2 regions of the Planomonospora sp. ID91781 genome follow, and region 2 is predicted to be linked to the other one. Evidence: riboswitches for the same ligand, from Rfam matches in the RefSeq annotation. Region 2 holds a riboswitch; the other holds the start of a gene.
What was found. A riboswitch is a leader RNA that binds a small molecule or an ion and turns the genes downstream of it on or off. The one in region 2 is predicted to bind cyclic di-AMP.
Positions count from the first base shown of each region.

Region 1: it holds a riboswitch for cyclic di-AMP, as region 2 does, so the genes downstream of both, HS048_RS16500 (CHAP domain-containing protein) here and HS048_RS29360 (hypothetical protein) in region 2, are expected to answer to the same signal.

Region 1 covers NZ_JABTEY010000001.1:3,639,780-3,643,142, reverse strand. The annotation lists gene HS048_RS16510 (hypothetical protein) at 1-393, opposite strand, end outside; gene HS048_RS16505 (aldo/keto reductase) at 598-1,425, shown strand; cyclic di-AMP (ydaO/yuaA leader) riboswitch at 1,620-1,755, shown strand; gene HS048_RS16500 (CHAP domain-containing protein) at 1,775-2,584, shown strand; gene HS048_RS16495 (ABC transporter substrate-binding protein) at 3,010-3,363, shown strand, end outside.
Region 2 covers NZ_JABTEY010000002.1:2,289,121-2,292,483, forward strand. The annotation lists gene HS048_RS29350 (DeoR/GlpR family DNA-binding transcription regulator) at 1-783, shown strand, start outside; gene galT (galactose-1-phosphate uridylyltransferase) at 780-1,877, shown strand; cyclic di-AMP (ydaO/yuaA leader) riboswitch at 1,950-2,085, shown strand; gene HS048_RS29360 (hypothetical protein) at 2,158-3,105, shown strand; gene HS048_RS29365 (DinB family protein) at 3,190-3,363, shown strand, end outside.

The DNA.
Region 1 (3,363 bases), on a different contig from region 2:
TGCCGCCCGGAGCGCGGAGCGCAGCGCCCCGCCGGCGGCGCGGGCCCGCAGCAGCGGCGTGCCCGGCCGCCGGGTGAGCAGTTCCAGGAGCCTGACGGTGGCCAGCCCGTCGTCGACGATCACGACCCGGCGCGGGAAGGCGGTGAGCCAGGCCAGCTGGACCCGGCCGGAGAAGGCGTCGCCCACCACCCAGGCGGCGCCGCGCTCCGGGCGCGGCATGTCCGGCTCCGGTCCGGCCAGCTCCAGCCCGTCCGGCAGGCCGAGCCGGTGCAGCTCCCGGCGGGTGACGGCGAGCGGGCGCAGCCCCGCCCGGGACACGACCCGGGTCCGGGTGCCCAGCAGTCCCGCGTGGTGGGCCTCCACCGCGCAGAGCATCTGCAGCGGGGACTCCACCCAGGCTACGGCCGAACACTGATCCCGCGCGTGGTCTCGACCGTCCTGCTCCACGCCGGGCGATGACCCGTTCACGACCGCCCCAACGTAACGCGGCGGTCTTACGGGACCGGGAACCCCGGGTGAACAGCCGACCACGCCCAGCGAGAGGTAAAGCACCGTTCCAACCGGTTCGTCCGGGTATGGATGGGAGATCATGAATGCATGGAATTCGTGACTCTCAACAACGGCGTCCGCATGCCCCGGCTCGGTTTCGGCGTCTGGCAGGTGCCCGACGACGAGGCGGCCACCGCCGTGGCCACCGCCCTCGAGGCCGGCTACCGGAGCATCGACACCGCCGCGCTGTACCGCAACGAGGAGGGCGTGGGCCGGGCCCTGCGCGCCTCCGGCGTGCCACGCGAGGAGGTGTTCGTCACGTCCAAGCTCTGGAACGACGCCCACGGCTACGACGCGGCGCTGCGCGCGTTCGACGCGAGCCTGGAACGGCTCGGCCTGGACTACCTCGACCTCTACCTGATCCACTGGCCGGTCCCGGCGCAGGACCTGTACCCGGAGGCCTGGCGGGCGCTGGAGAAGCTGTACGCCGACGGCCGGGTGCGGGCCGTGGGGGTCAGCAACTTCACGGTGGAGCACCTGGAGCGCGTGCTCCAGGAGGGGAGCGTCGTCCCGGCCGTCAACCAGATCGAGCTGCACCCGCAGCTCCCCCAGGCCGAGCTGCGCGGCCACCACGCCGGGCACGGCATCGTCACGGAGGCGTGGAGCCCGCTCGGCCAGGGCCGGGGGCTGCTGGAGGAGCCGGTGCTGGCCGAGGTCGCGGCCCGGCACGGGGTCACCCCGGCCCAGGCGGTGCTCCGCTGGCACCTGCGGCTGGGCAACGTGGTGATCCCCAAGTCGGTCACGCCCTCGCGGATCGCCGAGAACCTCGACGTGTTCGGGTTCGAGCTGGACGACGAGGACATGGCGGCGATCGCCTCGCTGGACGCGGGCCGGCGCCTCGGCCCGGACCCCGCGACGTTCAACCAGGTGAGCTGAGCACCGCTCGGCGACCGTTCGAGGGCCGCCGTTCCCGGGCAGGGCTCGCCGACGGGCGAGCCCTGCCCGGTTTTTCGCATTTATCAATATTTTCCCCGATCGATACCCTGCTCCGGCTTCCCGCCCGCACCCCCATCCCGCCTTGACCGGACTTTGCCGGGACGTGACTCAACCCGCCCGGCCTCCTCCCGATGAGGTCATGGACGCCGAATCCGCGACCCCGCGGAACCGGGGACCCACCTCCCCTGGGGTGAATCAGCGCCCGCGCGCTGTAGGGCACTTCCTGGCCCGAACCCGTCAGCTAACCCGGTAGGCGGCACGGAAGCCGAGCAAGGAGTCGAACCCCCGCATGGGCAAGCACCGCCGTACCTCCCCCGTGAAGCGCACTTCCCCGGTGAAGCACCGCCGCACCTCCCCCGCGAAGACCGGCGGCTCCTCCACCGCCTCCCCCGCCTCCACGAGGGGGCGCCGCCTGACCCACGCCCTGCTGGGCGCGTCGGTCACCCTCGCGGGCGGCGCCGTGGCGAGCCCTCCGGCCCACGCCGAGGCCCCCCTCCGGGCGTCGGCCGGCGCCCTCACCGCGGCCGCCGGGATCTCCGGGGGCCTGCCCGCCTCCGCCGCGTCCGCCAGGACCCCCCTGCAGCTCATCGCCGACGGGCTGCCCCGGGTCTCGGCCGAGGATGTGCTCTCCATCGCCGAGGGCCAGATCGGCGTCAAGGAGAACGACCGGGGCGGCGGCACCAGGTTCCACCGGTGGTACATGGACTCCTACCGCGCCGCGGAGACCGTCGAGCGCGACGGCGGCGCGATCCGCGGCTACGCCAACGCGCCCTGGTGCGCGATGTTCGTCTCCTGGGTCGGCGAGCAGGCGGGCATCCGGCCGGTCTTCGGCTGGGACGCCTACACCGTGACCTACGCCCAGTGGTTCCGGGCCAACGGCCACTGGGGCACCACCGCCAAGCCCGGCGCGGTCGTCTTCTTCGACTGGAAGCGGGGCGACAGCCTCTACGGCATCGACCACGTCGGCCTGGTCGAGGAGGACAACGGCGATGGGACCATCACCACGATCGAGGGCAACACCGGCAACGGCAAGGTCGAGCGGCGCGTCCGCCCCAAGGCCGAGGTCGTCGGCTACGGCTACCCGGTCTACCGGGGCTGATCCGCGCCGGACGGCGCTCCGGAGGGGTACGGCCCGGCGGGCCGTACCCCTTTTCCTGCCGCCGGGCACGGACCCCGCTCCGGCGGCCGGCTCCACCCTCCGGGACCGGGGTTCCGCCGTCCGCGAACGGAGGGTTCTCCCCTCCCTGCTCCGGAAGGGGCGGGACACATGTTCGCGTGATGGGAGCGCTCCCAACAGCCTATCTGAGGCTTATCTCCCGATAAACCGCTATATGTCCTAGGTTTAAGTCCGAGATGTAACGGTTGAGTTTCGGCATATTGACGTTCCGGTTGCCTATCGTCCACTCTTCGTGGGAGCGCTCCCAAAGCATGTTGCAGAGCAGCCAGCCTCGGTCCGGGTTTGTCGGGGACCGGCCGCGGCTGCACCTCCCACCGATTCGGGCGACCACCTGAGAGGGGTCCGGAATGTTGAACACCAAGCGGCAGGGCAAGCTCGCCGCAGTAGCGGTCATGGCGGCCACCGCCCTTGCGATCACGTCCTGCGGTTCGAGCGAGCCCACGCCCGCCGCCGGCGGCGACGGCGCGTCCTCGGCCGCGGCCGCGCCGGTCACCATCACCGTCCACACCTTCGGCGGCGGCGAGAACTTCGGTTACGACGAAGCCGTCAAGAAGTGGAACGCCGAGCACCCGAACATCCAGGTCAAGTACCAGAACCTGACCGACCGGTTCGAGGACGTCTTCCTCCCGCAGCTGCTGCAGAAGCTGCAGGCCGGCAGCGGCGCCGCCGACATCGTCGGCATCGACGAGGGCGCGATGGGC
Region 2 (3,363 bases):
CAGCAGGCGATTCTGGAGCGGGTGCGCAGCAGCGGCGGCGTCCGCGTCGCCGATCTCGTCCGGGAGCTCGGCGTGTCCGACATGACGATCCGCCGGGACCTGGAGGTCCTCGCCGAGCGCGGCCTGCTGGAGAAGGTCCACGGCGGGGCCACCGCCGCCGGCCCCGGATCGACCGAGGAGCCCGGGTTCGCCGCCAAGTCGGCCCGCCAGCAGCCGGAGAAGGAGGCGATCGCCCGGCAGGCGGCCCGGCTCGTCCGGCCCGGCACCGCCATCGCGCTCTCCGCGGGCACCACGACCTGGACGCTGGCCCACTTCGTCACCGACGTCCCCGAGCTGACGGTCATCACCAACTCGATCCGGATCGCCGACGTCTTCCACCGCTCGCCCCGCGCCGACCGCACGGTCGTGCTGACCGGTGGCGTGCGCACCCCCTCCGACGCGCTGGTCGGACCGGTCGCGGTCGCCGCGATCCGCGGGCTGCACGTGGACACCCTCTTCCTCGGGGTGCACGGCATGAGCTCCCGCGCCGGGTTCACCACGCCCAACCTCCTGGAGGCCGAGACCGACCGCGAACTGGTCGCCTCCGCGCACCGCCTGGTCGTGCCCGCCGATCACACCAAGTGGGGCACGGTCGGGATCAGCACCATCGCCCGCCTGTCCGAGGCGCACGTCGTCATCAGCGACCCCGGACTGCCCCAGGAGGCCCGCGAGGAGATCTCCGCCCAGACGGGCGAGCTCGTCATCGCCGAACCGGAGCAGGACAGGCAGGTGGCGGGCCGGTGAAGCGCACCCTCACCCACCTGGCCGACGGCCGGGAGCTGTTCTACTTCGACCGGTACGACGACGCGGACCGCGGCGCCGTCGACGAGCGCGAGCTGCCGCCCCGCCCGGCTCCCTCGGAGCTGCGCTACGACCCGCTGACCGAGGAGTGGATCGCGATCGCGGGGCACCGGCAGAGCCGGACCTTCCTGCCCCCCGCCGACCGGTGCCCGCTCTGCCCGTCGGCCCCCGGCCGCCTCTCCGAGATCCCCGCCTCCTCCTACGACGTCGTCGTCTTCGAGAACCGCTTCCCCTCGTTCTCCACTCCCCCCGGCACCCACGATGATCCCGGCGGCCACGCCGGGGCGGGCGTGATCGGCGGGACCCGCCCGGGTCTGGGCCGCTGCGAGGTGGTCTGCTTCACCTCCGACCACGACTCGTCCTTCTCCTCGCTCTCCCCCGCACAGGTCGAGCTGGTCATGGAGGCCTGGATCGACCGCACTGCGGAGCTGTCCGCGATCCCCGGAGTGGAGCAGGTGTTCTGCTTCGAGAACCGGGGAGCGGAGATCGGCATCACCCTGGCCCACCCGCACGGCCAGATCTACGCCTACCCCTACGTCACCCCGCGCACGAAGCTGACCCTGCGGGCCGCCGAGCGCCACCGGGAGCGGACCGGCGGCAACCTGTTCGCCGACGTCCTGGCCGCCGAACGGGAGGCCGGGGTGCGGGTGGTCGCCGCCAACGAGCACTGGACGGCGTTCGTCCCGGCCGCGGCCCGCTGGCCGTTCGAGGTGCACGTCTACCCCCACCGGCGGGTCGCCGACCTGAGCGGGCTGGACCGGGCCGAGCGCGCGGCGTTCGGCCCGCTCTACACCGGCGTGCTGCGCCGGCTGGACGGGCTGTTCGGCGTGCCCATGCCGTACGTCGCGGCCTGGCACCAGGCGCCGGTCAACGTCGGGCGGGACCTGTCGTACGCGCACCTGGAGCTGTTCAGCATCCGCCGGGCGCCGGACAAGCTGAAGTACCTCGCCGGGTCGGAGGCCGCGATGGGGGCTTTCGTGAACGACGTCCCGCCCGAGGAGGCGGCCCGTCTCCTGCGCACGGCGATCACGGATTGATCACTGCATGGTCTCGGCTTGGAGTCGCATGACCATCTCATTACCACTACTATCCTTCAGTCATCGGCTTCAACAGCAGATATGCCTAATCCCGGGCGCCTCGCCCGGGAGCCGGGGAACCACCGCATCTGGGGTGAACCACATCAGTGGAAGGGCTTCCTCCAGCCCGAACCCGTCAGCTAACCCGGCCGGCTGAAGGAGAGGAGAGTTCGTGGCGGCTGCGTCGCCCGCGTCGTCTGCGTCACCTGCATCGCCGATGTCCCCCACGTTCCGTCACCGCGTGGCCGCGGCCGTCTGCCTGGTCTCGGCGCTCGGCCTCACCCTCGGCGTCCCCGCCGCGGGCCTCGCGGAGCCCAAGCCCACCGAGGCGGAGCTCCGCAAGGACCTGAAGAGGCTCGGCAAGAAGGTCGACGGGCTCATCGAGGCCTACGCGGCCAAGCGGGAGTCCGTGCGCAAGGCGGAGAAGGCGGAGAGCGTCGCCAAGGACAACCTCCGCAAGGCGGAGAAGACCTACCAGGAGGCCAAGCAGGAGGTCGACTCGATCGCCCAGCTCCGCTACCAGAGCAACTCCGGCGACCTGCCCGTGCTGCTGTTCTCCGGTGAGGGCGACATGGCCGCCGCCGCCGTGATGGAGCAGCTCGTCGCCCAGCAGTCCGCCTACCTGGAGGGCTTCGCCGTCAGCAGGGACCGCAGGAAGCAGGCCGCGGAGCGGGCCGCCCGGCTCACCGAGGACCTCCGCGAGGAGGCCGAGGAGGTCGAGGACCGGCGCGAGGAGGCCGAGAAGGTGATCCGCGACATCAAGCGGAAGCTGGACCAGCTGGTCCCTCTCGGCTCCGGCCGCCGCGCGGACGGCAGCTGGGTGCCCCAGCTGCCCAACGGCCCCGACAACATCACCGACCGCACCCGGAACATGCGCGACGTCGTCAAGCGGCGCTTCGAGTTGACCCACACGGTCGGCTGCTACCGGAGCATGAACGACGGAGGCGAACACCCCCTGGGCCGTGCCTGCGACTTCATGATGAGCACCGGTGGGGCGATGCCCTCGGCCGCCGGCCTCAGGCTCGGCGACGAGATCGCCGCCTGGGTCCTGAAGAACAGGGGCAAGCTCGGCGTCAAGTACGTGATCTGGCGCCAGCGCATCAACCACGGCTCCGGCTGGCGCTTCATGTCCGACCGCGGCGGCAACACCGCCAACCACTACGACCACGTGCACATCTCGATGCTCTGACCCGCCGCCCCCGGCCGGACAGGACTTCCAGCCGGGGACAAAACGGTATGACAGTGGTCGGGCGTGCGGGCAGGATGAGGACCCATGACTGACAAACGGGTCAATCCCCCCTTCATCGCCGATGAGACGTCCATGCTGCACAGCTGGCTGGACTGGCACCGCGAGACCCTCGCCGTCAAGTGCGCCGGCCTGACCGAGGAGCAACTGCGGCTGCGCGCCGCCGCGCCGTCCGCGCTCTCGCTGCTGGGCCTGGTCCGG